Regions from separate parts of the Hymenobacter chitinivorans DSM 11115 genome, predicted to be linked through region 1. Evidence: riboswitches for the same ligand, from Rfam matches in the RefSeq annotation. Region 1 holds a riboswitch; each other region holds the start of a gene.
The links. A riboswitch is a leader RNA that binds a small molecule or an ion and turns the genes downstream of it on or off. The one in region 1 is predicted to bind S-adenosylmethionine.
Positions count from the first base shown of each region.

Region 1 (9,606 bases):
GATGGAGAGAAGGGTAGTAAGGGGGGATTTTTGGGAGCAAAAACTTCTCCCCACGGTCATGCTGAGCGGAGCCGAAGCATCTCTACCGCTTCGTTGGATTGCCACTTGAATAGCATTGCGGTAGAGATGCTTCGGCTCCGCTCAGCATGACAATACCGTGGCAACGTCAGCCGAGCGGGATGCTTCGCTCTGCTCGGCATGACGTTCTGTTGAAGGCTGCTAATACACATCTTCTAAATACCGGCGCTGCTTTTTGAGGGCGCGCAGGTAATCGGCGGCGTCTTCGGCCGAGCAGCCGGCTTCGCGCTGCACCACCTGGCGCAGCGCCTCCTGAATGGCCGAGCCCAGGCGGGCCTTGTCGCCGCAGACGTAGAAGTGGGCCCCGTTTTCGAGCCAGCCGTACACGTCCCGCGACTTTTCGAGCAGGCGGTGCTGCACGTAGATTTTCTCGGCCTGGTCGCGCGAAAACGCCACGTCCAGATGGCGCAGGGTGCCGCGTTTGAGGTGCTGCAGCCACTCGGTCTGGTAGAGGAAATCGGTGGTGAAGTTGGGGTTGCCGAAGAAGAGCCAGTTGCGGCCCTCGGCGCCCAGCTCCACCCGCTCCTCCACAAAGGCCCGGAACGGGGCCACGCCCGTGCCCGCGCCCACCATGATGATGTCGGTAGCCGCGTCCTGGGGCAGCTTGAAGTACTCGTTGCGCTCCACGAAGACGCGGGCCGTGTGGTCAATTTCGAGCCGGTCGGCCAGGTGCGACGAGCACACGCCGTGCTTGGTGCGCCCGTGGGCGGCGTAGCGCACGGCGCCCACCGTCAGGTGCACCTCGTCGGGGTGCACGAGCAAGCTGCTGGCAATAGAGTACGCCCGGGCCGGCAACGGCCGCAGCACCGTCGCCAGCTGCTCGGCCGACAAATCGGCCGGGAATTCACGGAGCAAATCCGCCACGTCGCGGCCGTACACGTACTTTTGCAGCTGCGGAATGTCCGTCACGATGTCGGCCAGCGGCTTATGCAGAGGGGCGGCGGCGGCGTAGCGTTCCAGCACGTCGCGCGTGAGCACCGACAGCTCCAGCTTCTGGGTCAGGGCCGTGCCGAGCTCAAAGTCCACGCCCGAGAGCTGAATCGGGGCGGCGCCGTCGAGGCGGGCCGCTTGCAGCACTTCGGCTACTAGCTCCTCCCCGTTGCGGGGCACCACCGACAGTGCGTCGCCGGGCTCATAGTGCAGGCCCGAGTCGGCCAAGGACAGCTCCAGGTGGTAGGTTTCCTTGCTGGAGCCCCGGCCGTTGAGCTGAATCTTTTCCAGCACCGTCGCCTCGAAGGGGTTGTGGTGCGAATAGGCAGCCGGTTCCGGCGCCGTCAGGGTTTCGGTAGCTATTACGTGGCCGGAGTGGCTGCCCACGCCGCCGGCGTTGGCCTCGGCGGCAATGACGTTCAGGACCCGGTCGGCCCAGGTTTGCGCCGCTTCCTGGTAGTCCACGTCGCACTCCACCCGCTCCAGCAGGCGTTGGGCGCCAAGCTCGGCCAGGCGCTCGTCAAATTCCCGGCCGGTCTGGCAGAACTGCACGTAGCTTTTGTCGCCCAAGGCCAGCACCGAGTAGCGCAAATCGGGCAGCTTGGGGGCGCGGTTGCTGAGCAGAAACTGGTGCAGCTCCTCGGCCGCCACCGGCGGCTCCCCTTCGCCCTGGGTGCTGACAACGAGCAACAATTGCTGCTCGGTTTTGAGGGCCCGGGTGGCGTAGTCGTTCACGTCCTGCACCGTCACCTGCACCCCGCGCTGCTTGGCTTTCTCGGCCGTTTGCTGGGCCACTTTTTTGCTGTTGCCGGTCTGGGAGCCGTAGAGAATCGTGAGCTTGGCCGCCGGGGCTTCGGGCGCGGCTGGTTGCGGAGCAGCCTGGGCCTGTAGGGCGTTTTGCACCTCGCTGCGGCCCGCCGAAGTGCGGCCGTAGAAGTAGCCGCTCAGCCAGATGAGCTGCTGGTCGGAGAGGCCCGTCGTCAGGCGCTGCAACGTGTTATCGTCGAGGCCCAGGGGCAGCGCTTGGTCTTGGGAAAGAAGGCTCATGGCGAATGGGAAAGGAAATCGGAAGCTGGAAAGGCGTTGTTGGTCGGACCGGCATAAGGCCGTCATGTCGAGCAAAGCGAGACATCTCGCGTGCAGTAGTAATCAAGTAGCATTGCAACGTCAGCACGCGAGATGTCTCCCTGCGTTCGACATGACGTTCTTATATCATCAGGCTACCTCAGCGTAGGAAAGCAGTTCGGCAAACACCGTGGGCACCGCCGCTTCGGCCTTGGCCAGCCGGGCCACTTCGCCGATGATAATAATGGCCGGCGCTTCGAGGCCCGCCGCCGCGGCCCGCGTTGGCAGCTCACCCACCGGGCCCGTCACGAGCCGGGCTGTGGGCAAGGTGCCGTTCTGCACGATGGCCGCCGGCGTCTGGCTCTGGCCGTGCTGCGCGAAAATCTCCACGATGCGCCCGAGCTGACTCAGGCCCATCAGAATCACGGTCGTGGTGCGGGAGCGGGCCGCCTCGGTCACGGCGGCCGACAATTCGCCGGTGGCCGTGGTGGCCGTGATTACCTGGAAGCCCTCACTGCTGCCGCGGTGCGTCACGGGGATGCCCACGCTGCCGGCCGCCGCCACGGCGCTGCTAATGCCGGGCACGTAGTCGGTGCGCAGGCCGTGCTGCTCGGCGTAGAGCATTTCCTCCCGCCCCCGCCCAAACACGAACGGGTCGCCGCCCTTGAGGCGCACCACGTGGCCGTAGCGCCGGGCGCTTTCCACGATTAGCGCGTTGATTTCGTCCTGCCCGTAGCTGCGCAGGCCGCGCCGCTTGCCCACGAAAATCTGCGGGACGCCGGGCCGCACGTACGTCAGCAGGTCGTTGTTGGCCAGCGCGTCGTAGAGCACCACGTCGGCCTCGCCCAGCACCCGCACGCCTTTCAGCGTGAAGAGCTCCGGGTCGCCGGGCCCCGCGCCGAGCACGGTCAGGCGGGGTAGGGGAGTTAGGAAGTTGGACATTTTGTTAGAGCTCAGAGGTTAGAACTTAGAACTCAGAGGTTAGAACTTAGAGCTTAGACTCGTTCTGGTGAAGCGCTCAAAGTCTTTTCGACGACCCGCCAAGGCGCAGTCTGATAATTTGATGGAGGTGCCTAGACGTTTCATTAGTCTAAGCTCTAGGTTCTCAATTCTCAGTTCTCAAATCGTGAAGCCCAATGGTTCGGGCACGAAGCTGTTCTGCATGGCGTCGACCATGCCGGCGGCCAGCGTGTCGCCGCTGAGCTCATCGACCAGGATAAAGGCGCCGGTGGCGCGGTTCTGCTGGTAGGAATCCACCACGAGCGGGCTGGCCGTTTTGAGGCGGATGCCGACGATGTCGTTCAGCTGGGCCGACTCAGTGGCGGCGCGGCCAAACGTGCGCACGTTCACCTTATAAGTAATGGCCGATACGACGGCCTTCACCACCGACGAGTGGTGCTGCACGAGCAGCTTGCGGCCGGGCCACAGGGGCCGCTCGTCCATCCAGCAAATCGTGGCTTCCAGCTCCTTGGCCACGTGAATCTGGCTGCCGACGGGCACGATGGAGTCGCCGCGGCTGATGTCCACGTCGTCGGCCAGGCGGATGATGACGGCCTGGGGTGCGGCGGCGCTTTCCACTTCCTGCTGATCTACCTCAATGGCCTCAATCACCGACTCCTGGCCGCTGGGCAGGATGTGGACCCGGTCGCCGCGGCGGTACTCCCCGCTCTGGATGCGGCCGGCGTAGCCGCGGTAGTCGGGGTAGTCGTCGGTCTGGGGCCGAATCACGAACTGCACCTGAAAGCGGGGCTCGGCAATGCTGGCTTCCTCGAAAGCCGGCACGCTTTCCAGATGCTCCAGCAGGCTCGGGCCGGTGTACCAGCCCAGGTTTTTGGAGCGGGCCACGATATTGTCGCCGAGCAAGGCGCTAATCGGAATGGCCGTCACCTGGGGCAGCTTGAGCTGGTCGGCCACGGCGGCGTAGTCGGCCACAATCTGGTCGAATACCGCTTCGTCGTTGCCCACCAGATCCATCTTGTTCACGGCCAGCACAAAGTGCCGGATGCCCACGAGCGAGGCAATCAGCGAGTGGCGGCGGGTCTGTTCCACCACGCCCTGCCGGGCATCAACCAGTACAATGGCCAAATCAGCCGTCGAAGCGCCGGTGACCATGTTGCGGGTGTACTGCACGTGGCCGGGCGCGTCGGTGATGATAAACTTGCGGCGCGGCGTGGTAAAATACTTGTAGGCCACGTCGATGGTAATGCCCTGTTCCCGCTCGGCGCGCAGGCCGTCGGTGAGCAAGGCCAAATCTACGGTGCCGTGCACGGTGGGCCGGTTTTCCAGGGCCGCCAGCACGTCCAAGGACACCGAGTCAGAATCGTAGAGCAAACGGCCAATCAGCGTGCTTTTGCCATCGTCAACGCTGCCGCAGGTAATAAATCGGAGAAGATCCATGAGGTTAGTTGTCGGTTGTTCGTTGTCGGTTGTTCGGTATCGGCCAGCAGAAAAAACTGACAACCGACAACTAGCAACTGACAACTAATTGGTTAGAAATAGCCGTTGCGCTTGCGGTCTTCCATGCCGGCTTCGGAGATGTTGTCGTCGAGGCGGGTGGCGCCCCGCTCGCTGACTTTGGCGCTGAGCAGGTCCTCAATGATGTCGTCGATGGTAGCCGCGTCGCTTTCCACGGCGGCCGTGCAGGTCGAGTCGCCGACGGTGCGGAAGCGCACTTGCCGCTCCACGATTTCGTCGGTTTCGTCGAGGCGCAGGTGCTCGTTGAGGCCCAGGAGTTGGCCGCTGGGCAGGACCACGCAGGTGCGCGGGTGGCCGAAGTAGATGCTGGGCAGGGGAATATTCTCGCGCTGAATGTAGCGCCACACGTCGAGCTCGGTCCAGTTGGAAATCGGGAACACGCGCACATTTTCGCCGCGCTGAATCCGGCCGTTGTACACGTTCCAGAGCTCGGGCCGCTGGCGCTTGGGGTCCCACTGGCCAAACTCGTCGCGCACGGAGAAGATACGCTCCTTGGCCCGGGCCTTTTCCTCGTCGCGCCGGGCCCCGCCGATGCAGGCGTCGAACTGGAACTCCTCGATGGTTTCGAGCAGGGTGTAGGTTTGCAGCGGGTTGCGGCTCGGGAACTTGCCGCCCGGCTCGCGCAGGCGCTGCCGCTTGATGGTATCTTCCACGCTACGCACGATGAGCTTTTCGCCCAGCTCGGCCGCCAAGGAGTCGCGGAACTTAAGCACTTCGGGGAAGTTGTGGCCGGTATCGACGTGCACCAGCGGGAAGGGGAAGCGGCCGGGGCGGAAGGCTTTTTCGGCCAGGCGCGTCAGCACGATGGAGTCTTTGCCACCCGAAAACAGCAGGGCCGGCCGCTCAAACTGGCCCGCAACTTCCCGCAGAATATGAATGGCTTCGGCTTCCAGCCGGTCGAGGTAATCGAAGTGAGGGGTACTCATGCTAGGTTCGCTTAAGTAGGTCGTCATGCAGAGGCGCAGCCGAAGCATCTCGCGTGCAGTAGTAATCAAATTGGTTTGGCAACGTCAGCACGCGGGATGTCTCGCGCTACTCGACATGACGTTCTGTTTTTCAGCCCAGAGTAAAAGCGTTGACGGGCTCGACCACTGGGTCGGGGCCGTTGTGGGTGCTGTGCAGCCCGCATTCCTTGGCCGACTGGTCTTCCCACCACCAGCGTCCGGCCCGGAAATCCTCGCCGGCCCGGATGGCCCGGGTGCAGGGCGCGCAGCCGATGCTCACGAAGCCCTGCTGGTGCAGGGGGTTGAACGGGATGCTGTGTGCGTGCACGAAGTCCCAGCACTGCTCGAAGGTCCAGTCGAACAAGGGGTGAAACTTGAGGAGCTGATGGCCCGCGTCCCACTCCACGGCGTGCATGTCCTGGCGGTTGGCCGACTGCTCGGCCCGGATGCCGGTAAACCACGCCTGCTGGCCCCGCAACGCCCGCCGCAGCGGCTCTACTTTGCGGATGCCGCAGCATTCCTTGCGGTTGTCCACGCTGTCGTAGAAGCTGTTGGGGCCTTTTTCGAGCAGGAGCTGCTCCACGGCGGCTTGCTGGGGGAAGTAGGGCTCAATGGCTTTACCGTAGCGCAGCAGCGTTTTATTCCAAGTAGAGTAGGTTTCCTGGAAGTTGCGGGCCGTGTCGAGGGTGAAGACCTTGATGGGCAGGTTGTGCTCGAAAATCAGGTGGGTGATAATCTGGTCTTCGAGGCCGAAGGAAGTCGAGAAAATGGCCTGACCCGGAAACTGCGCGGCCACGGCCGTGAGTACTTCCAAGGCTGAATGCCCGGCCAGCTGCTGACGCAGGCCAATGACCAGCGCCTCTGAGGCTACTTGCATGATGCGGGGAGGATGTGGCTTTTCCAGCGAGGAAAAGCCGGCGGTAGGAAGCCCGGGGCACAAATGGGTTGTGTAAGCCAGGGCCGACTATCCTGCGGTAGTCGGAAAACGGGTTGTGCGGGAGCAGCTCAGCTAGCGGAGCTTAGGGCACGGGCAGGAAAAGGAGGGGGCGTGGCCTGCTACCAACACGGACAGCACATCATGCCACAACATCCATGCTGTAGAGCAGCGGAGGTGGTCGAGAAAGTGCGGGCGTTGGACAAGGTTTTCACGGCGTTGTTGTTTTTATATGGTCAGGACTTGGCACCGTTCCGCATTTGCGGATGGTTGCCGGCGCTTCGTTGAGCCTGTCTCTCCACGCCTCTGTATAAAAACAATCCTTTGATGGGTAAAGAATTGGTGCTACAAAGGTAATAGCAGGAATTTTATAATTGCAAGTTATAAGCTGGCGAAGTATATAATTTTGGTGAATTTGACTTCAATGGTCTGTACGATACCTGTTTATGTAGATATTTGAGGGTGGTTTAGTATGACTTTGTGGTATAACTATAAGTTATGGAAAGCATGCCAAACTGCTATAATTATCCGCTTTCCCCTTGCGGCTTAACCAAGCAGAATGAGCCTTTCGGGCAGCCCAGGCCACTACCTGGCCCGAAAGGCAAAGGAGCAAAACGGCGAAGCTCAAGCAGGTCCCGACTAGAATTCCTGGACCACAATCCGGATATCGGTGTTGCGGCCGTGGTCGTCGGCGCAGGAAATTTTGAGGGCTCCGGGCGGCGGGCGGAAGAAAATCCGCTCGGTGGCCGGGGCCGTGCGCAGAAACTGGTCGTTGACGTACCACGACACCTGGCGCACTTCGTTGTCGGTGGTGCAGCTGAGCAGGAGCTGCTGCTGTTCGCCCTTGTTGAGCACGTACTCGGTGTTGGCCAAGGGCGAGGTAATGCTCGGGGCCTGGTCGCGGCTGCCGCGCACGAGCTGGCAGGCGGGGTTGTGGGGCGGCAGGCGGCGGTACGGAATGCCCTGGGCTTCCTTGAAAGCGGCTACTTCCGGTAGCAGGTTGGGGTACAGCTCCCGCCGGTAGCCGGTAGCCGGGGCGCAGGCCCGGCAGTAAGTATACTGCCCATCGGCCGAGAGCAGCACTTCTTTCTGGTGCTGGCAGCGCAACCCCGCCGACACGCCGGGCAGGAAATAGTCGATAATCTGGTTGGGGCAGTTTTCCCCCGGTGGCCGGCCGGTTTCGGCGCAGACCAGCCGGAAATCGAGGCTGGCGGGCGGCTGAAACCAGTTGTTGGGCGAGTTGTAAGCCAGAGCGTTGAACAAATCGAAGAGCAGGGGCGTGGCAATGTCGGAGCCGGTGAGGGCCGGGCTGCCCTGCCCGCTGAAGTTGCCGACCCACACCCCGATGGTGTATTCCTTGTTGTAGCCGATGCTCCAGGCGTCGCGGCGGCCGTAGCTGGTGCCGGTTTTCCAGGCAATCTTGGGCAGGCGGATGCTGGTTTCGTAGCCCACGGGCAAATCGGGGCGGGTAAGCTGGGCCAGGATGTCGGTAATGAGAAAGGCCGCGCCGTCGGAGAATAATTGGGAATGTTGAATTCCGGATTCTGAACTCTGAATTGGTTTGGCGGGCTGTTTTTGGTTTTGATTTTCAGCCTGGGCTTCATTCTTCCTGGCCTGGCGCAGCGGGGCGTAGCGGCCGCCGTTGGCTAGGGTCACGTAGAGGTTGGTCAGCTCCTCCAGCGTAGCACCGCAGCCGCCCAGAATGGTGCTCAGCCCCAGGTGGGGGGCACGTTTGGCTACGGTTCGGAAGCCGGCGGCCCGCAGCTGGGTGGTAAAGGTGGGTACGCCCAGCTCCGAAAGCACCCGCACGGCCGGAATGTTGAGCGAATAGGCCAGGGCGCGTTCCAGGGGCACTTCGCCGTTGCAGCGCTTGTCGAAGTTTTCGGGCTGGTAGCCGCCGAAGTTGGTGGGCACGTCGGGCAGCAGCAGCTTGGGCGTCACCAGGCCTTTGTCCAGGGCCAGGGCGTACAGAAAGGGCTTGAGCGTACTGCCCGGCGACCGAACGGCCTGCACCCCGTCGTTCTGGCCTTTGGTGACGTTGTCCTGAAAATCGGCCGAGCCCACGTAGGCTTCCACGGCCCGCGTTTGGTTGTTGACGACCAGCACGGCCGCGTTGCTGATGCCCAGCTCGTGGAGGCGGCGCACGTAGTTGCGGGTCAGGTCTTCGGCCTTGGCCTGCTTGCCGCGCTGCAGCGTGGAGGCCACGCTGGCCCGGCCCGGAAACTGCCGCACCAGGCGCCGGGCCAGGTGGGGCGCCAGCGTGGGTGCCGCGTGGCGCTGCACGTCGAGCGGCTCCAGCAGGGCGTCTTCCACATCTTGCCGCGGAAACAGGCCCTGCCGGCCGAAGCGGCGCAGCCACCGGTTGCGCTCCTGCCGGATGGCCTCGTTGTGGCGGCCCAGCACTAGGCCCCGGGGCCGGTTAGGGATGATGGCCAGAGTCACGGTCTGGGCTAGGGAAAGGTAGTCGGGCGGCTGCTGGAAGTAAAGCAGGGCCGCCGACTTCACGCCTTCGATGTTGCCGCCGTAGGGCACCAGATTCAGGTAAAGCTGCAGAATTTCGGCCTTGCTGTAGTGCGCTTCGAGCTGCAGGGCCCGCAGCATTTCCAGCAGCTTGTTGCCCACCGTCCGCTCCTTGGGTTCCAGCAGGCGGGCCACCTGCATGGTGATGGTGCTGGCCCCGGTGGTGCGGCCCCGCCCAAACAAATTGCGCCCCACGGCCTGCACCAGGGCCAGCGGATTGACGCCCGGGTGGTAGTAGAAATACCGGTCTTCCTTTTCAAGAATGGTAGCGCGCAGGGCCGGCGTGATTTCGCGCAGCTCGGTTTTGAGGCGCCACTTCTGGGTCGGGTTCAGAAAGGCGTGCAGCACCGTACCGTCGGCGGCCAGCACGATGGGCGAGTACTGCGGGGCGGGCGGCAAAGGAAACGCCGCGTCGAGGCCTGCCCCGAGCAGGGCGACCAGCACTAAGGTGGCCAGTAAGGCCCGTGCCGCACGTTTTATTGTCAGAGTAGCCACCAGTTTAAGCACAGCGCATAAGGGGTGCAAGATACGCCCGCCGATTCCAGTTTGCCCCGCAAAACTGCCAAAGACCAGCTGCCAGCAGAATGGTTGCGCCAACGTCAGCCGCTCTCCAGGGGCTTAATCAGTCCCGGGGCTGGTGCCCGGCTACCGTTCCGCAGG
Region 1 is NZ_PGFA01000001.1:347,052-356,657, forward strand. It holds gene CLV45_RS01300 (assimilatory sulfite reductase (NADPH) flavoprotein subunit) at 220-2,055, opposite strand; gene cobA (uroporphyrinogen-III C-methyltransferase) at 2,224-3,015, opposite strand; gene CLV45_RS01310 (sulfate adenylyltransferase subunit 1) at 3,193-4,470, opposite strand; gene cysD (sulfate adenylyltransferase subunit CysD) at 4,563-5,474, opposite strand; gene CLV45_RS01320 (phosphoadenylyl-sulfate reductase) at 5,605-6,369, opposite strand; SAM riboswitch class I at 6,652-6,743, opposite strand; gene pbpC (penicillin-binding protein 1C) at 7,066-9,390, opposite strand.

Region 2 (9,606 bases), 1.0 Mb from region 1:
TCCGCACGCGTGCGGAGGCCGTCCCAAGCTCTTAACAGGCGTTCCGCACGCGTGCGGATAGGCTTTTACCCCCTCAACATGGCCTTACGCCGCGCCTTGCTCCCGGCGCAGCTTGCTGTGCTTCTTGCCGTAGCCGTAGTAGATGGCTAGTCCGATGGCCAGCCACACGAAGAGGCGCAGCCAGGTATCCAGGGGCAGGGAAACCATCATCAGCACGCAGGTTAGGATGCCTAGGATGGGCACCACCGGCACCCAGGGCGTGCGGAAGCCGCGCGGGGCGTTGGGCTCCTTCTTGCGCATGATGAGCACGCCCAGGCACACCATCACGAAGGCCAGCAGGGTGCCGATGCTGGTCATCTCGCCTACCACGGAGATGGGCACGAAGCCGGCAAAGAGGCTAATGAATACGCCCAGCAGCAGGTTGGACTTGTGCGGGGTGCTGAAGGTGGGGTGCACCTCGGCAAACACTTTCGGCAGCAGCCCGTCCTTGGACATGGAGAAGAACACCCGGCTCTGCCCCATCAAATCAACGAGGATAACCGAGGTGTAGCCAATGAGAATGGCAATGATGATGGCCGAGGACAGCCAGCCGTAGGGCGTCTTCTCGATGGCAATGGCCACCGGGGCGGCACTGTCCTTGAACTCCTTGTAGTTGGCCACGCCCGTCAGCACGTGCCCGAAGAGAATGAACAGCACCGTGCACACCAGCAAGGACCCGATGATGCCGATGGGCATGTTGCGCTGCGGATTCTTGGTTTCCTGCGCCATCGTGGCCACGATATCGAAGCCGATGAAGACGAAGAACACGACCCCGGCCCCGCGCAGGATGCCGCTCCAGCCAAACTCCCCGAACACGCCCGTGTTTTGGGGGATGTAGGGCTGGTAGTTGGCAGGGTCGATGTATTGCCAGCCCAAGGCAATGAACACGAGCACGACGGCGACCTTCAGCGTGACCACCAAAGCGTTGAACCACGCCGAGCCCGAGGTGCCCCGGATGATAATGGCCGTAATGGCCAGCACGATGAGCATGGCCGGCACGTTGACCACCCCCGACACCACGCCCCCATCGGCCAGGGTGGCCTTTTCGAAGGGCGACATCACCAGCTGGGGCGGAATGTGGAGGTTGAACTTGTCGAGCACCTTGACCAGGTACTGCGACCAGCTGATGGCCACCGTGGCCGCCCCGACGGAGTACTCCAGAATCAGGTCCCAGCCGATAATCCAGGCGAAGAGCTCCCCCATCGTGGCGTAGGAATAGGTGTAGGCCGAGCCGGCTACGGGCACCATGGAGGCAAACTCGGCGTAGCACAAGGCCGAGAAGGCGCAGCCCACGGCCGCCACCAGGAAGGACAAGGTCACGGCCGGACCGGCGTTGTTGGCCGCCGCGATGCCAGTGAGCGAGAACAAACCCGCCCCGATGATAACGCCAATGCCGATGGCCACGAGGCTAAAGCCGCCCAAACTACGCTTGAGCGTACCCGCCCCCGTTTCGGCTGCTTCGGCGCGAAGCAGCTCCAGTGATTTTTTAAGCATACAAAGTAGTAGGAACCCGCCGCGGCGGGCTCAGAAGTGAAGAGGATTCCGGCTGCGGCCTACGCGCTGCTGCAACAACGACTGGCCCGCGCAACGGCGCCGGGCCCGGCCGCAACCGGAAATAGAAAAGAGTACGAGGAAAGGGCTCCGCAGACGCGGGAGCCGGGCGGCATCTAGGCCGCAGGGGCCAGCGCCCGGTGCTTTAGCAACAGCAACAACACCGGCCCATACCGGCTACGGCCACAACGGGCACAGGCAGCACAATCACAAACGGGCAGGCGGGGGAAGCGGTCCACGGCAACTTGTTTTTATATGGGCAGGAATTGGCACCGTTCCGCCAGGGGGCGGGGGGTTGCCGGCGCTTCGCGGAGCCTGTCTCTCAGCGCCTCTGTATAAAAACAATCCTTTGGGCAAAAGAATTGATGGCGCAAAGGTAGCGCGGGCCGGGCCGGATTTGCAACCGGGGCCGTAAATTCGCCGCCACGGGCCGGTCATGATGGGTTGGCAAGCCATAAGAACGTCCTGCGGAACAGCGCACGAGCCCTGGCGAATAGAACGTCATGCTGAGCGGAGCAACGCGCAGCCGAAGCATCTCTACCGCCAAAGTAAATAGGATTACCATTGCAGTAGAGATGCTTCGGCAGGCTCAGCATGACGGTTACTAGTGCCCGCGAGATGTCTCGCCTTGCTCGACATAACGTTCTTTTTGCATCATCAACGCCGCTCGGGCTGGTTGCGGCCCGTCCAGTCCACTTGGCGCCCAGCTCAACCTAATGCAGGTAAAAGCAGTAGGTGTCGGTACGGCTTCGGCGCCGGCGTGCGGCCTGCCCTGACGGCTTAACTTCCTCCCTTCTCCTTACCGGCCGGGTGGCCGACGGCTTTGTAGGCCGCTAGGCACTCGTAGAACCCAGCCCGGCCCTTCCCCACCCTATGCACCCCGGAGTAAAAACCGCCCTGAAAGTAACCGGCTACACCCTTGGCTCCCTCGTGGGCATTGCCGGCCTCTACGTCGCCTCCTCGTTTGCCCTGTCGCGCATTCCGGTCAACGCCCAGGACCAGGACCCGGCCGAAGACGTGGACATCTACATCCTTTCCAACGGCGTGCACACCGACATCGTGACGCCGGTGCGCACCCGCTACATCGACTGGACCGAGCTGGTGCCCATCGACAACACGCCGGCCCGCGACGCGTCGGCGCAGTTCGTGGGCTTCGGCTGGGGCGACAAGGGCTTTTACCTCGACACGCCCACCTGGGCCGAGCTCAAGCCCAGCACCGCCTTCAAGGCCATGTTCCACCTGAGCTCCTCGGCCATGCACGTCACCTTCCACCGCACCATGCGGGAATCGGAGAGCTGCGTCAAAATCCGCATCAGCCAAGAAGAGTACCAGCGGCTCATTGCCTACATCAAGGCCAGCTTCGACTACGACGCCCAGGGCCGCCCCTACTACATTCAGGGCCACAGCTACGGCCAGCACGACTCCTTCTACGAGGCCCAGCGTACCTACAGCTTCCTCTACACCTGCAACACCTGGGCGAATAACGGCCTGAAGGCCAGCGGGCAGAAAGCCTGCTTCTGGACCGCCTTCGACTCGGGTATCTTCTACCAGTACCGCCGCAAAGGCCCCAACGTGGTGCGGGAAGCGGCCAAGTCGGTGGCCTGGCACAGCTACGCGGCGGCCAGACCCAGGCGCAGCCGGTAGCAGTTCATGGCCGTGGTGCTGAGCTGCTGCATGAGCTTGTAATTGGCCACCGCCCCCACCGCCGCCCCAATGACGGGCACGAGCTGGGCCAGCTTGGCCAGGTCGATATAGTCGCGGTATTCCTGCTGAAACGTGCGCCAGTCGAAGGCCTGCGGGTCGGTGGGCAGGGTCTGGCGGTAAGCGGCCCAGTCGGCCACCCGGCGGTACACCTCGTTGCGGCTATGCTGGCTGGAAAAGGCCAGCTGAAACACGTGCAGCAGGTACAGCCGCTCGGTGTAGTCGTGGGCATCGAAGCCGTAAAGGGCCGCCACTTCAAACAAGAACTTGAGCTTGAGGCCCAGCAGCAAGGGGAAGTCGGCCAGGCCCAGCAGGATGCCGCCGGCCCCGGTTACGGCCCCTTCGGCGGCGGCCGTGGTGCGGTAGTACTGCAGGTGGCGGCGCACGGCGTCTTCGCGCGCCTGCAGCGTGCCCTCGGCTACTGGCCGGCGGCTCGTGTAGCGCGAGCCCAGCAGCACGCCCCGCACCATCTGCTTAATAGCCGCCGTAATGGCCTGATGGACCTTTTCGGGCAGCAGGTTGTTGAGCCGGATCTGGATTTGGCGGGCAAAGCGGTTCAGGTACGACGGGGCCCGCTGCATCCGCTGCTGCCACTGCCGTAGTTCTTCCTTGGCCTGCTCTTCGTAGGTGCTCATGGCCCCAAGGTAGCGCGAACTTTGTAGTTCGCGCCTCCGCGCCGTTAGAGTCGTTCTGGTGCACGAGCTACAACCGAAAGCCGGCGCAGCCAAAGTTCGCGCTACGGCACTAGTAGTTATAAGAAACGCCCACCGACACGCCCGTCGACCGGCCCAGGTTGCGGCCCGACACGTACTGGCTGGCACCCAGCACCACGCCCACGCCCTTCGTAATGGGCCGGAACACGCTGGCCCCGATGCGGGCATAGTTGACGCGGGTAGCGGGGAAGTACAAGTCGAAGCCGGGCTGCAGGATGTCGGTGCCCTTGCTACTCGACTGCTGGAACGAGGCCCAGGCCTCACCGTAGAACTTCAGGCCGGCGTAGCCCACCTTGGCGTCGGCAATAAAGGCGTTGGGCACCCGGCCGGTGCGCAGGCTGTAGCCGGCCTGCCCCGTCAGGAATACGCCCGAAGCCGTTTTGAGGTGGGCAATGCCCAGGGTGTTGAATTTGGTGGCCCGGTTGCCGATGGCAATGATGTACTCCAGGCCCTTGTTCGACTGGTAGTTGCTGGCCGGCGTCGTGACGCCCACCACGCCCAGCAGATCCAGCACGCTGTTGCCGACGGTTGTGGAGTAGGTCTTGAACTTGAGCAACCCCGAAATGTCCTGCAGGCCGCTGCGGCTATTGGTATAGCCCTGCCCGTTGCCCTGCCCCTCCGACTTGATGTACGGCAGGCTGAGCACGGCTTCAACTTTGTCACTGATACCGTAGTTAGCGTACACGCTCACCGAGGAAACCTTGATTTCCCGGAAAATCGGCACCTCCCCCACGGTTTCGGGCACCAGGTACACGCTCTTATAACGCTCGGCCGTGCCGGTAAACGAAACGGAGCCGTGGCCCTTGCCCACCATGAAGCCACTGACCAGGCTTTGGGCTTGCGCCTGGGAGCCGAACAACAGGGCGGCCGAGAGCAGAAGAGAAAACGAGTAGATTTTGTGCATACAGACAGAAAAAGGCAAAAAGGGGCGGGAAGATGTGCGCGGCCCCGGAAAAACAATACTAAGCCAATATTGTTCAGCTTGCCGGAGGCCGCAAATTTACGCGGCCGGTTTGCCGCCGGATTTCCCAGCCCGGGAATTATTTTTAGGGTATTCCCAACCCGGGAAATCCAGTGGCGGAGCCGGCTCGTTTGTATGCCCTACCAAATCCCGTATCCTCGCTCTTTTACAGCCGGCTGTTGCCCATGAAATACTCTCTACCCTCCCTTACTGCCGTGCTTTTTGCCACGGCCCTCACTTTCTCCGGCTGCTCCAAGAACACCGAGGCCGACCCCTCCATTGCCGGCATTGCCGTAGCCAACGACGACTTCAGCGTGCTCGAGGACGCAGCCATTCGCGGGGGCGTGGTCGAGGTATTGTCCAATAAAAACCCGGCGGACCCCCAGGGCAATTACACCGTTTTTGCACCTAATAACGCCGCCTTTGCCCGCCTGGGTTTGCGGCAGGCCACCGATTTGCAGGCCCTGCAAACCAGCTTTCTGACCAGCACCCTGCTTTACCACGTCACGGGTGGCACCCTGGCGGGCAGCGCCCTGCAGGCTGGTTCGTCGTCGGCCTCGGCCCTAGGGCCGGTGCGCCGCATTGTGAACCGCAACGGCAGCCGCTACGTGAATGGCTCCCGCATTGTGGCCACCGACGTGAAGGCCTCCAACGGCACGGTCCACGTCATCGACAAAGTGCTGCTGGCCACCGGCGCCGACGTAGTGCAGTCGGCCGTGGCCGTCAGTACGGGTAAGGTATTCGTCAAGCCCGACCTGCAGTACCTGGTCTACGCCGTGGTGTACTGCGGCTTGGCCGGGGCCCTGTCGGAAGGCAGCCCCCAGCTTACGGTGTTTGCCCCCAACGACCAGGCTTTCAAGGACCTCTACAAGCAGTTTGGCATTACGCTTACCGAGCCCAAGGACCTGGAAAAGCTACCCAACGCCAAGGAAACCCTGACCAAAGTGCTGCTGGGCCACGTGGTGCTCGGCTCCCAGGGCGGGCAATTCACCCAGTTTACCAGTGAACTACCCGCCAATGCCACGTTGCCTACGCTGGGCGGCGGCAGCCTATTTTTCGGCGACTTTAACGGCGGCCTGCTGCCTGTGCAGGGCGAGGGCAACGGCACCGCACAGGCTAGCATGACCATTCCCGATATCCTCTGCACCAACGGCGTGGTTCACATCATCGACCGAGTTCTGCTGCCGAAGTGATAAACTGAAGTAATATTCCTACTTTTGCGGCTATATTTCACAGGTATAGCCCTATAGATCAGAAGGCCAGCCTGTTCCGTTTCCCAGTTCCTTGCTCTGCCTGCTCTCCTATTGTCACTAGGGCTATGCTTCATTCCTGAGCGTGCCGTCCCTGCTTACTTCTTTTACATGAGTAACAAATTTGCCGGCTTGCTGTGGAGCTGGCTCCTTCTGCTCGCTTTCTCGATCGGAGCCCACGCCCAGGATCAACCCCCAACCCCGGCCGCGGTGCCGGCTCCGGCCGCTCAACCCGCTCCCTCCCCGGCAGCCGCGGCGGCGGCCCCCAAAATTGTACTGGATGGGCAGTGGAAAGGCGAGCTGCCGGTTCCCGGGGGCAGCTTACCCGTCGTTATTACGGTTACGGATCTGGCGGGCGGCGGCTATTTTGCCGTGCTCGACGTGCCGGCCCAGCGCATCAGTCACGCTATTCTGAACGTGGAGCAGCGCGCCGACACGCTGCTCTTCAGCTCCGATGAGCTGGGGTGCCGCTTCACCAGCCTGCGTTCGGCCGATGGCAAGCAGCTGGTCGGCCTCTGGAAGCTCCAAACGTATCAGACTCCGCTTACCTTGGTGTTTTCGGCCAAATCGGGCCCGTCGAAAAACTTCAAGTTTCCGCCGCCTTACCGGGTCGAAGAAGTATCCTTTACCAACCCGCAGGACAATATTCGGCTGAGTGGCACGCTGAGCGTACCGCCCGGGGAAGGTCCTTTTCCGGGTGTGGTGCTCCTCAGCGACATGGGCCCCCAGGACCGCGACGCAACGCAGGGTGAATTCAAAATGTTTGGCGCCCTGGCCGACTTCATGGCCCGCCACGGAGTTGCCGTTCTGCGCCTCGACGACCGGGGCGTGGGCCAGTCGCAGGGCGACTACACGACGGCAACTACCGCCGACCTGGTACGGGATGCGCAGCTGAGCCTGAATTATCTGCGGACCCGACCCCTGATTGACTTCGGGAAGCTGGGCCTGATCGGGCACGGCGAAGGTGGCAACGTAGCGCTGCTGGCCGCGGCTCAGCCCTTGCCCCCAGCCTTCGTAGTAACGCTGGCCGCTTCGGGCGTGGCGGGAAAGGATGTACTCAGCCAACAGGCCGCGGGCTTTTTGAAGGCCGGCGAAGCGGATACGGCCCAGGCCGCGCTGGTAAAAAAGCAGTTGCTCGACCAGTGGCTGCTCGACCAGAAAATTAAGCAGCTGCGAGCCAAGGGAGCTAATTCGGCCCAAATCCAGACCCTGGAAATTCAGCACAACATGCGCAAGCGCGAAGAAAGCAAGAAGCTGCAGGAGGCTATTGCCAAGAATCAGCGGGCGGTGCTGGACGTTATTCAGCAAACCACGGACAACACCCAGGCCCAGCCGATTGTGGCTAACATGCTGGCACAGTCGAACCCCGGCCTGGATGCTCCCCAGATCCAGACGCTCACGAACGTGCTGATCAGCCGCTGGTACCGCTCCTACCTTAATTTCGATCCGCAGCTGGAGTTGGGCAAAGTGAAGAGCCCGGTGCTGCTGCTGCACGGCACGGATGACCTCCAGGTAAACGTCAACAACCTGTCGTTGTTGGAGAAAGGCCTCAAAAGCAAGGGCAATAAGCTCGTGGAAGCCCGTCGTTTGCCGGGTATCAACCACCAGTTTCAGCCCCCGGCAACGGAATGGCCGCTGATGGGCGGGGAGCCCAAGCCCGTACTTTCGCCCCTGGTGCAGCAAACCATTCTCGACTGGATCAACCTTAAAGTGGCCAAATAGGCACCTGTCCGGTCTACCTCCGAAGCTCCCGGCCCGGCGGCCAGCTCGTTCCTCGTGTGGAACCAGCCGGCCGCCGGGCCGGGAGCTTTTTCGTGCCGGGGCGGCAGGCTACTTCAGGCTGTAAATACGCTCGATAATTTCTACCACTTTCAGGCCTTCCAAGGCGTTGGTGGTGGCAAAGCCCCGCTTTTGCACGGTATCCACCACGTTTTCAATCACCTGCACGTGGTTGGCGGCGCTGCCCTGGTAGGGACCATAGTCGTTGGCGGGGTTGGTGGGCGGCAGCGCGGGCAGCTGGTAGTCGCGCAGGTGGCAGTACTCCACCTTGTCCATGTACTGCCCCCCAATGCGCAGGCTGCCGTGCTCGGCCACCACGGTCAGGGAGCTTTCCAGGTTCCGGTCCCACACGGCGGTGCTGTACTGCAACGTGCCGCTGCCACCCCGCACCAAATCGAAGGTAACCAGGCCACTGTCCTCAAACTCGGTGACCTGCTGGTGGTTGAAGTCGCGGAAGCGGGCCGAAATGTTGGTGATGTCGCCGAAAACCCAGTAGAGCAAGTCGACGAAGTGGCTGAACTGGGTGAAGAGCGTGCCGCCATCCTGGGCCAGGGTGCCCTTCCAGCCACCGGCCTGGTAGTAGCGCGCGTCGCGGTTCCAGAAGCAGTTGATCTGGACCAGGTAAATCTGCCCCAGCCGGCCCTGCTCGTAGATTTGCTTGAGCCAGGAGGCGGGTGGCGAGTACCGGTTTTGCATGACCCCAAATACCAGCCGGCCGGTTTGCAGGGCCGTGTGCACAATGTCTTCGGCGTCGGCTTTGCGCAGGGCAATGGGCTTTTCAATCACCACGTGCAGGCCGCGGCGCAGGCCGGCAATGGCCTGGGGCGCGTGCAGGTGGTTGGGCGTGGCCACGGTCAGCACGTCGGCCAGCGGGCCCTGGGCAAGGTAGTCGGTGAGGGAGGTAAAGAAGGGCACGCCGGGAAACTCGGTGCTCAGCCGCTCCTGCAGCTCGGGCCGCGCGTCAATCAGGGCCACCAGTTCGGCCGCAGAGTGGGCTTGCACGAAGGAAGCGTGGCGGCGGCCAATATGACCCACTCCACAGATAACAAAACGAACGGGGGCAGCAGCAGTAGTACTCACAGACTGCGAATGTAGCGGAATGCACCGCGTGGCAGCTAGCCCAGCCCGAAAAAGTCCCTATCCTTCGCTCGGCCGCCTAGTTGCTCAGCCAGCAAACCCGAGCTTTCAGTATCCGGCCGCCGCCATTCAGCCAGCCGGCCTGTTTGGTAGTCAGCCTGAAAATAAGTTTGGAAAGTCGTGGAGCGCCTTAGTAGTGCGCCTCACGCTGGTACTTCGGCTTTCTGCTCCTGACTCATGCCTATCCGCCACGTTTTTGCGCTGCTACAATTCCTGCTGTTAGCCCTGGCTTGCCTGGGTGGGGCCTACGCGTTTAGCCGCCACACTCCGAGTCCGGCACCCCGCCAGGCTGCTCTTGCCCTTACGTACTCGCTCGGGGCCGCTGCTACGGCCGAGTAAAGCCATCGGCTCTGGGCGCGACGATGCCCAGCGGCAGCCTCTGGCCCCAGTGCCATCAGGAGGAACGGCCGGCAAAAAACGCTCGTACGGCCGCTGCAATGTAACCCTGTTGCTCCGGCATGAGCGAGGGGTGAAT
Region 2 is NZ_PGFA01000001.1:1,368,477-1,378,082, reverse strand. It holds gene CLV45_RS05750 (amino acid permease) at 85-1,533, opposite strand; SAM riboswitch class I at 1,839-1,932, opposite strand; gene CLV45_RS05745 (TIGR02117 family protein) at 2,464-3,234, shown strand; gene CLV45_RS05740 (EcsC family protein) at 3,201-3,926, opposite strand; gene CLV45_RS05735 (hypothetical protein) at 4,036-4,908, opposite strand; gene CLV45_RS05730 (fasciclin domain-containing protein) at 5,151-6,158, shown strand; gene CLV45_RS05725 (alpha/beta hydrolase) at 6,327-7,937, shown strand; gene CLV45_RS05720 (Gfo/Idh/MocA family protein) at 8,046-9,074, opposite strand; gene CLV45_RS24830 (hypothetical protein) at 9,309-9,470, shown strand; gene CLV45_RS05715 (DegT/DnrJ/EryC1/StrS family aminotransferase) at 9,526-9,606, opposite strand, start outside.
Region 2: it holds a riboswitch for S-adenosylmethionine, as region 1 does, so the genes downstream of both, CLV45_RS05750 (amino acid permease) here and CLV45_RS01320 (phosphoadenylyl-sulfate reductase) in region 1, are expected to answer to the same signal.

Region 3 (9,606 bases), on a different contig from region 1:
GCGGTTCCTGCCCGAAATAGGCGTCCAGCGTCCGAACCACCGGAATGCTGCCGCACACGGCCGCCTCGTAGAGCAAGGTGCCGCCAAACTCGTGCTGCAAGGCCACCAGCTCGGGCAGGTGCCGGGCCACCATAGCCTTATTGGCCGTTACAACCTGCCGGCCCTGGCGCAGGGCGGTGCTGACCAAACGGAAGGCTTCGGCCGCGTCGTCAATGACTTCGACCAGCACGTCCAGCTCGGGGTCCTGCAGCAGCTCATCGGCCCGGAAACTGAAGGCCTCGGCGGGCAGGGAGCGGGGCTTGGCAGGGTTTTTCACGGCAATGCGCCGCACTTCGGCCCCGAAGCCGGGCAGGTGCTGCAGAATATCGTAGAGGCCCTGGCCCACGCAGCCAAAGCCAATCAGGCCGATGCGCAACGGGGCTTTGGCCGTTACCAAGGAAGCGGCAATGGCCGACACGGCCGGGTTAATGGACGAGACTGGGGACATAGAACTGCTCTAAAAACTGGGTTATCTGGACGGTTTCAATCAGAAAACCGTCGTGGCCAAACTCGGAATCCATGGCGGCGTAGGTGGCGCCCGAAATGTGGCGGGCCAGCAGCTGCTGCTCGGCGGGCGGAAACAGCACGTCGGAGCTGATGCTGAGCACCAGCGTCCGGGCCCGGATCTGGCCCAGGGCCGCCGCAATACTGCCCCGGCCCCGCCCCAGGTGGTGCGTGTCCATCGTGCGCGACAAGGCGACGTAGCTGTAGGCGTTGAAGCGGGCCACGAGTTTGTCGCCCTGGTGCTGCTGGTAGGAGCTGGCCCGGAACTCGTCGAGCCGGTCGGGGTCGGTTTCGGCCTGGGTGCGGCCGTAGGCGTCGTAGCTACGGTAGCTGAGCAGGGCCGTAGCCCGGGCGGCTTTCAGGCCGCGCTGCCCGCCGGTGGGCGTGGCTTCGTGGTAGGTAGTGTCGGCGAAAATAGCCAGCCGCTGGGCTTCGTTGAAGGCAATTCCCCAGGGCGAATGTTGGGCGTTGGTGGCTAGTACCACCAGGTTGGCAAACACCTCGGGCCGCAGAATAGCCCATTCCAACGCCTGTTGCCCGCCCAAAGAGCCGCCAATCAGGGTGTGAATTCTGGTCAGGCCCAACTCCAGCCGCAGCGCCTCGTGGGCCGCTACCAAGTCCCGAATCGTGACCAGGGGAAACTGCTGGTAGAGCGGTTCCGCCGCGGGCCCCGCGGGCGTGAGCGGACCGGTGCTGCCGTAGCAGGAGCCCAGAATGTTGGCGCAGACGACAAACCAGTCGGCCGGGTCGAAATAGCAGTCGGCACCAAACAGGCCGGCCCACCAGCTGAGCACGTCGGCATTGGCCGTCAGGGCGTGGCACACCCACACCACATTGTCGCGGGCCTCGTTCAGGGTGCCGAAGGTGTGGTAGGCTATCTGCACCGGAGCCAGCGTCGCGCCACTTTCGAGCAAGAGGCCCGCTGGTAGGTTCAAAAGCCGGGGCTGATTCATGAGGCAATAGGTGGTTGGGAAACCCGGCGCCACTGGGGCAGCGGGGGTTGAATAGCAATACAATAGCACGCGGGCCGAGCCGGCTGGTCCTCTTACATCAGTCCCACCCAATGAAGCGTTTGGTGGACCGGTGCCGGCTCAACCCGGGCTATTGCGGAATGGTCAGGATGATTCCTCTCTCACAACTCCTCATCCTGCCATTCACGGCGCTGCCGTAGCTGGAGCAGGCGGGCCACTCTCATTGCCCGCCCCGTCTCCTCTCTACTTTAGACCTCCAGCGGGGCAGCGTGTTCTACTTCGGGCTGCACCACGGCGTCCTCCTCGTCATCGGAAGTCGTGGGAGCCGCGTTACGTACGGCGTCAAAGGCCTGGGCCAGATCCGCGCGGATATCATCAAAATGCTCAATACCGACCGACAAGCGCAGGGAAGTGGGCGTTACGCCGGCGGCGCGCTGTTCCTCTTCCGAAAGCTGCTGGTGCGTGGTGGCCGAGGGCTGGATAATCAGCGTTTTGGCGTCGCCCACGTTGGCCAAATGGCTCACCAGCTTTAGGTTGTCGATAAACTGAGTGGCCGTTTCCTTGCTGCCCTTGATGCTGAAGGTCAGCACGCCGCCGAAGCCGCGCTTGAGGTATTTCTGGGCCAAAGCGTGGTAGGGGCTGCTTTTCAGACCCGGATAATTCACACTTTCCACCTGCGGGTGCTGCTCCAGCCAGGTGGCAATGCGCAGGGCGTTTTCCACGGTGCGGTCCACGCGCAAGCTCAGGGTTTCGAGGCCGATGAGCAGCTGCCAGGAGTTGAACGGGCTGATGGCGGGGCCGAAGTCGCGCAGGCCTTCCACCCGGGCCCGGATGATGAAGGCAATGTTGCCAAAGGGCCCGTTCTTGCCGAATACGTCGTTGAATACCAGGCCGTGGTAGCCTTCCGAAGGCTCGGTGAACTGCGGAAACTTGCCGTTGCCGAAGTCATACTTGCCACCGTCCACAATTACGCCGCCGATGCTCGTGCCATGGCCGCCAATCCACTTCGTAGCCGATTCTACCACGATGTGGGCCCCGTGCTCCAGGGGGCGGAACAGGTAGCCGCCCGCCCCGAAGGTGTTGTCGACCACCAAGGGCAGGTCGTGCTTGTCGGCAATGGCGGCAATCCGCTCGAAGTCGGGAATGCTGAAGCTCGGGTTGCCGATGGTTTCCAGGTACAGGGCCTTGGTATTCTCGTCAATTAGGGTCTCAAAGCTGGCCGGGTTGTCGGCGTCGGCGAAGCGCACTTCGATGCCCAGACGCTTGAAAGCCACTTTAAACTGGTTGTAAGTACCACCGTAGAGGTGGGAGCTGCTCACGAAATTGTCGCCGGCCTGCAGAATGTTGTTCAGGGCAATAAACTGGGCCGCCTGCCCCGAGCCCGTGGCCAGCGCCGCCACCCCACCTTCCAAAGCCGCCACGCGTTGCTCAAACACGTCGGTGGTGGGGTTCATCAGCCGGGTGTAGATGTTGCCAAACTCCTTCAGCGCAAACAAATTGGCCCCGTGCTCGGCATTCTTAAACACGTAGGAAGTCGTTTGGTAGAGCGGCACGGCGCGGGCCCCGGTGACGGGGTCGGGCTGCTGGCCGGCGTGGAGTTGCAGGGTCTCGAATTGTAGGGCTTGCGTGGACATGATACGGCTGGGTTAGAAGTCTTGAAATTGAAGTTTCAGATTGTCAACTGGTTGCGTTTGGATTTGAACAACCAGGGTGGCATCCGGAGCCCGGGAGCGGGCTGTGTCGGAGCCAGGCCAAACCCTGCGCCGAAGTAGGCCAGCAAGTGGCCGTAAGCAGAGGGCAAGCCAGGAAAAAGAGAGGGGGAGGGGAGAAGCTAGGCGCTCAGGAGGCTAGCAACAGCAACAACACGGGGTCCAACAGCACATTCGCATTCGGCCGGCAACAGCTAAGCCGGCGGAAACGCGCAAACCCATCGGCTCGGCAGCGAGCCCGGAGGCGGCGGCAGCGGATGGGAACAGAAAAGCGGAAGCGGGGGTGTTTTCCATGGTACTCGACTTATAGCTCCCGCGGGCCTTACGCCGGGCGGGCAGGAATTGGCACCTTTCATCAGATGAAGGTTGCCAGCGGGTCAGGGAGCCTGTTCTCTCGCCGCTTCTGTATAAATTCTTTCAAACTGTCCCATCGTTCTGGGAGAGTACCGGGTTGGTGACTGCAAATGTACTGCTGGAATTGAGAAGACCAAATCCTGCCAAAGGTTTTTTTGTTTTTCCAAAAAATCGGGCAGAAAAAAACGCCGCCCGAAGCTCGGACGGCGTTTCCAACCTTTTTCTGCAAAAAGGACCTAAAGAGTAGGTAACGTAAGCTGCTGACCCACTTCGATATGGTCGGGGTTAGCGCCGATAATGGCTTTGTTGGCTTCGTAAATCTGGTGCCACTTCGAGGCGTCCCCGTAGTGGTGCTTGGCAATCTTGGACAGCGAATCACCGCTGACAACAGTGTAAGAGTCGCCTTTTGCGGCGGCGGGTTGCGCCGCGGGCGTGCCGGCGGCGGTGTTATTGCCAAAAAAATCGGTGCCACCGGCGGCGGGCTTGGCGGCGGGTTGAACCGGTTTTTCTTCGCCTTTATTGCTGAGGAAATCGAACAGTCCCATGAGTATGTGTCGGTTAAGGTGAGGGGGAGTGGAAGATGCCGCATCTGCCTGACGGCCACGGTATCAGGGCCTCTTACGCCCTTCGTCGGTATTAGGTTGTAACCACGCAAGCTCCGCGCTACTGGGCTAACTCTTTAGCTTTTGCCGCGTAAGAACCGCAACACTGGCTTTCGCATGGCCGACTGCCGGGTTGTTTGTGTCTTTCCCCAAAACCCTTTCTTTCCTCATGAAAACTCTCCCCACTTCCTCTCGTGTGCTGGCCAGCCTGCTGGCATTTATGGTCCTGTTTTTGGCTTCTTGCGGTAGCAAGGAAGGCAAAGTCGAAGGCGTCAACATGCTCTACGGCACCGAAAGCAAGGTCTGGAAAACCGATAAGGAGCTAAGCGCCGGCGGCGACAAAGTAAAGCAGACAGATACGCAGGAAGACGAGCGGATTACGTTCTTCGCCAACGGGCAGTACAACATGACCTCGCCCGCCGGGGCCGTCAATGGCAAGTACACCTTCGACCAGCCCAACAAGAAAATCATGCTGACTCCTGACGGCGCTACCACCAGCAACAGCTTCGACGTGGTAACGCTGACCGACGATAAGCTCACCTTGAAAAGCCCCGAAGGTGCCGAGTTGCGCCTGGAAAAAGAATAGTTGTAGCTTCTGCTCAGCAATAAAAAGGCCCTTCCGCACTGCGCGGAAGGGCCTTTTTTGGTTGGTTATGCTACCGGACTAAGTCGTTTTGGGAGCACTGAATACCCGCGCCACCCAGCGCGGCAAAAACACGGCACCCAGCAGCAGATACAGGTAGTACGTGACCATGCGGTAGAGCAGCACCACGAAGTTGGTCATGGTGGGCGTGCCGATAAACTTGCCGAAGAAGGTCGGGAAAGCACCCTCGGCAATGCCCGCCCCGCCGGGTGTAATGGCAATGAGCAGAATAACTTTGTAGGTCAGGTTACGGCCAAAAATCAGCAGAAACTCGCCCCAGCTCACGTCGACGAAGGCGGCAATGATGCAGCCAATAACCAGGTAGCGGGCCGTCCAGACGAAGAACGTGGAGCCCACGGCCCGCAGCCAGTAGCCGGCCCCGTTGCCGCGGAGCTGGGCCGAGGCCCACACCACTTCGTTGCCGTGCTGGTAAGCCTTGGCCCGCCAGCGCCGCAGCCCCCGGATGGAGAAGAGCCGCACCAGCAGCCGCTTCACCGACTCAGGGTTCACGAAAATGGCGTACAGCATCAGCAGCGCATACAGCGTGACCAGCACGTAGCTCACGATGAAGGCAATTTTGAGCGTGGCCACCAAGCCGCCCTGCAGAGCCTCGTGGGGGTAGAGGGCGTCGCCGGCCAGCCACACTACCAGGGGCACGGTCACCACGTAGTAGAGGTTGTCGAGCAGGGCCGTAACCATCACGTAGGCCAAGGACTTGCCCAGCGAAATTCCCTCCTTGTTCAGAATAAACGAGGCGACGGCCGTACCACCCACCGCCGAGGGTAGCACGCAGGACGCAAATTCCCAGATCATAATCACGTCCAGGCTCTGGCGCCAGCTCAGCACCCGCTCCGAAATGTGGCGGATACGGTAGATGTAGCCCAGGTCGCGGGCGACCAGCACGGCCAGCATAATCAGCAGCCAGTGGAGCTTGGCCGCGCCCAGTGGGGCCAGGTCGCCGGGCTGGTAGCTGCGCCAGAACATAAAGCCGACCACGCTCAGGCCAATCAGCACCGGCAAGATGATGCGGGAGGGCTTGAGCTTGTCGAGCAGTTGCTGCTCCTGGTTGTTCTGCTGGGTGAGCGGCATGCGGTAAGCGAAGGGTGAGGTGCGCAAAAATAGGTATTCTTCAGCCTATCAGCAGCTCAGCGGCGGAGTTGAATTGCCCAAGGCCCCGCTTGATACCGATAAACGCCCGGTTGGTGTATTTTTTTTCCGGGCTTGCCCGGCTTTCCGCACTTTTAATCAACCAATACGACAAAAACCTTTCCCTGGAAAGAAGTTGAGTCGGCTATGCTAGAACTATCCTTATCTATTCTATTCGTTATCTTATTTTCTATTGTTATGCTGCTATTCAGTAAGGCCCGGAACCGGGCCAGCGTTATCGGCGCTGCGGAGTGCGGGTAAGAGGGCCTCGGTCTTCTCCCGTAGCTGCCAGACCGGCCAGTGCGGTCATCCGCCAGGATGCCCTAGTACCAATCCGATACCCGGGCGTTATTGGGCCCGGGTTCGGATTGGCCATGGCCTTGCCAACGGCCTAATGCCCCGACTATTCCCGCGGCCAGCGGCTGGCCCATCGTCCTACCTCCCGTTGACGGGCTTGCCCGTAGTTCCCCGACACTGTCAGCTACAACCGGTAGCTACGAAAAGTCGTACCTTTGCGTGTTATAAGAGACAAATAGTGCAAACTGCCTAACCTTTAGGCTCGTCTGGCTGTTGGCTCTGTGAAAAACCTCTCCTTGCCCTCTCTCGAAGATGATTGTCGAACCCGGTGAATTGCTGGCGGCCATAAACTCGCCCGACGACCTTAAAAAGCTCAGTGAAGATCAACTGGTCCAAGTCAGCCAGGAGCTTCGACAGTTCATTATCGACTCGGTGTCTATCTACGGTGGCCACTTCGGCGCCTCTTTGGGCGTGGTCGAGCTGACGGTGGCGCTGCACTACGTCTTTAATACGCCCTACGACCAGCTGGTGTGGGACGTGGGGCACCAGGCCTACGGCCATAAAATCCTGACCGGGCGCCGCGACCGGTTCCCCACGAATCGTCGCTACGGCGGCATGTCGGGTTTCCCCAAGCGCAAGGAGAGTGAGTACGACGCCTTCGGGGTGGGCCACAGCAGCACCAGCATCGGGGCCGCCCTGGGCATGGCCGTAGCTTCCGACTACAAGGGCGAGAAGGACCGGCAGCACATTGCCGTAATCGGCGACGGAGCCATGACGGCCGGGATGGCCTTCGAGGCCCTCAACCACGCCGGGGTGGCCAACTCCAACCTGCTGGTTATCCTCAACGACAACTGCATGAGCATCGACCCCAACGTGGGCGCGCTCAAGGAATACCTCACCGATATTACTACTTCCCGCACCTACAACAAGGTGCGCGACGAGCTCTGGAACGTACTGGGCAAGCTCAGCAAGTTCGGGCCCAACCCCCAGCAGATTGCCCGCAAGGTGGAGCAGGCCATGAAGGCCACGCTGCTCAAGCAAAGCAACCTGTTTGAGGCCCTGAACTTCCGCTACTTCGGTCCCGTGGACGGGCACGACGTGCAGCACCTGGCCACCATTCTCAAGGATCTGAAGACCATTCCCGGCCCCAAAATCCTGCACTGCGTGACGGTGAAAGGCAAGGGTTACGCCCTGGCCGAGAAAGACCAGACCCTGTGGCACGCCCCGGGCCTGTTCGACAAGATTACCGGCGAAATCCACACCAAGACCTACGAGAAGCCCCAGCCGCCCAAGTACCAGGACGTGTTTGGGCACACGATGGTGGAGCTGGCTAAGCAAAACGACAAGGTGATGGGCGTGACGCCCGCCATGCCGTCGGGCTGCTCCCTGAACATTATGATGAAGGCCATGCCCGACCGCGCCTTCGACGTGGGCATTGCCGAGCAGCACGCCGTAACCTTCTCCGCGGGCCTGGCCACGCAGGGCTTGGTGCCGTTCTGCAACATCTACTCGTCGTTTATGCAGCGCGCCTACGACCAGGTGCTGCACGACGTGGCCCTGCAAAACCTGAACGTGGTGTTCTGCCTCGACCGGGCCGGTTTTGCCGGCGCCGACGGCCCCACTCACCACGGCTGCTACGATATTTCCTACATGCGCAACATTCCCAACATGGTGGTGTCGGCGCCGATGAACGAGGAAGAGCTGCGCAACCTGATGTACACGGCCCAGCTGCCCGATATGGGTCCGTTCAGCATCCGCTACCCCCGCGGGGAAGGCGTGATGCCCCAGTGGCAGACGCCGCTCAAGAAAATTGCCGTGGGCACCGGCCGCGTGGTGCGCGAAGGGGAAGGCGTGGCCATCCTGAGCATCGGCCACATCGGCAACTATGCCGCCAAGGCTACCCAGCAGCTGGCCGCCGAAGGCCTGAGCGTGGGCCACTACGACATGCGCTTCGCCAAGCCCCTCGACGAAGAGCTGCTGGCCGCCGCCCTGAGCAAGTACAAAGCCATTGTGACGGTGGAAGACGGCTGCCTGCCCGGCGGCTTCGGCTCGGCCATCCTGGAGTTCATGGCCGACCACGGCTACTCGGTGCCCGTCAAGCGCCTCGGCATTCCGGACCGCATCGTGGAGCACGGCACCCAGGATGAGCTCTACAAGGAGTGCGGTTTCGACGCCGCCGGTATTGCCGCCGCCGTGCGCGAAATGGCCGGCAAGGTAACCGCTAAGGCTGCTGTGGAGACGGTGATTCTGTAATTAGAATTAAGCTAGAAAAAAGCCCCGCCGGATTCGTCCGGCGGGGCTTTTTGTTTGGTCATATAGACCGAGACTTAGTGACTTTGAATCGAATATTTAGCGTTGGGAAGGCAGTCTTTAAACGGTCCTTAGCAGCTTGCATAGAAATGGAGTTGAGCGGGCGTGGTAAGTGTCTGCTTACGAATGCCACTGCTTCAATCTTAGTGTTGGCAACAAAGATACCGTGTCGTTCGAAGCGTCGGATAGTAGGGATTAGCTGATCTAGCGCTTGGCGCATTCGGACCGGAACTTTGGTAGTTCTTCCTACAGGCATGCCAAGTTTAAACTCAATAAAAACGATGGTGTCGTTCCAAAAAACTGCATAATCACAGCGTTTGGGAGACTTGGATGTAGGATACAAGCAGCCATCTACGCTGATGGTGTAGAAGTCACGCCCTGTCGGATTCTTGATTTCAAAATCTAAATCCGGGTCACGCTTTCCAGTACGGTAAAGAGCTCTTTTTCTGATTGGGCAGTCAAATACTCGTCGAACCGTTCGGGTATGGTGAACAATGCACGTGGAACCATGCGGGTAAGCTCCTTCTATCCGGCTTTTCATTTTTTAACCGGCTTAGCTTTAGATGGTGCTTTCTTTTCGGGCACGCGTAGATCGGTTAGACGGTCAAAAATATCAGCAAACTCTCCTGATACTTCGTCAAGTTGACTTTCACTTAGTAAGCCAGTTTTGGTATCAAATATACTTTTAGCTTTCCCATTAGCCACATAATAAGCGCTGAAATCATTTGGGTCTAGCCAATACTTTTCAGGAATGAGCCTAGCTATTTTCTTTGCTTGATGTGGAAATAAACCCTTGACCTTATGAGCATAGAGACACAGATTGAGGGCTGCTAGCACGTAAGGGCTATGTGTAGTAATTGTAAGGTCATTATTAGCTTGTGTGCACTTTTCAAGCAGGGTGTAAACCAAGTCGCGTTGCGCAGTGGGGTATAGGTTAAGTTCTGGCTCTTCTATGATAAAACTTTGGACTAGATCATTTTTGCGTGAAAGGTGCTCTAGTAATACTAGTAGCGGAGTAACTGATTGAATGC
Region 3 is NZ_PGFA01000002.1:179,603-189,208, forward strand. It holds gene CLV45_RS14365 (homoserine dehydrogenase) at 1-487, opposite strand, end outside; gene CLV45_RS14370 (homoserine O-acetyltransferase family protein) at 465-1,496, opposite strand; gene CLV45_RS14375 (O-acetylhomoserine aminocarboxypropyltransferase/cysteine synthase family protein) at 1,763-3,148, opposite strand; SAM riboswitch class I at 3,525-3,637, opposite strand; gene CLV45_RS14380 (LysM peptidoglycan-binding domain-containing protein) at 3,814-4,122, opposite strand; gene CLV45_RS14385 (hypothetical protein) at 4,349-4,765, shown strand; gene CLV45_RS14390 (lysylphosphatidylglycerol synthase transmembrane domain-containing protein) at 4,844-5,911, opposite strand; gene dxs (1-deoxy-D-xylulose-5-phosphate synthase) at 6,578-8,518, shown strand; gene CLV45_RS14400 (AAA family ATPase) at 9,113-9,606, opposite strand, start outside.
Region 3: it holds a riboswitch for S-adenosylmethionine, as region 1 does, so the genes downstream of both, CLV45_RS14375 (O-acetylhomoserine aminocarboxypropyltransferase/cysteine synthase family protein) here and CLV45_RS01320 (phosphoadenylyl-sulfate reductase) in region 1, are expected to answer to the same signal.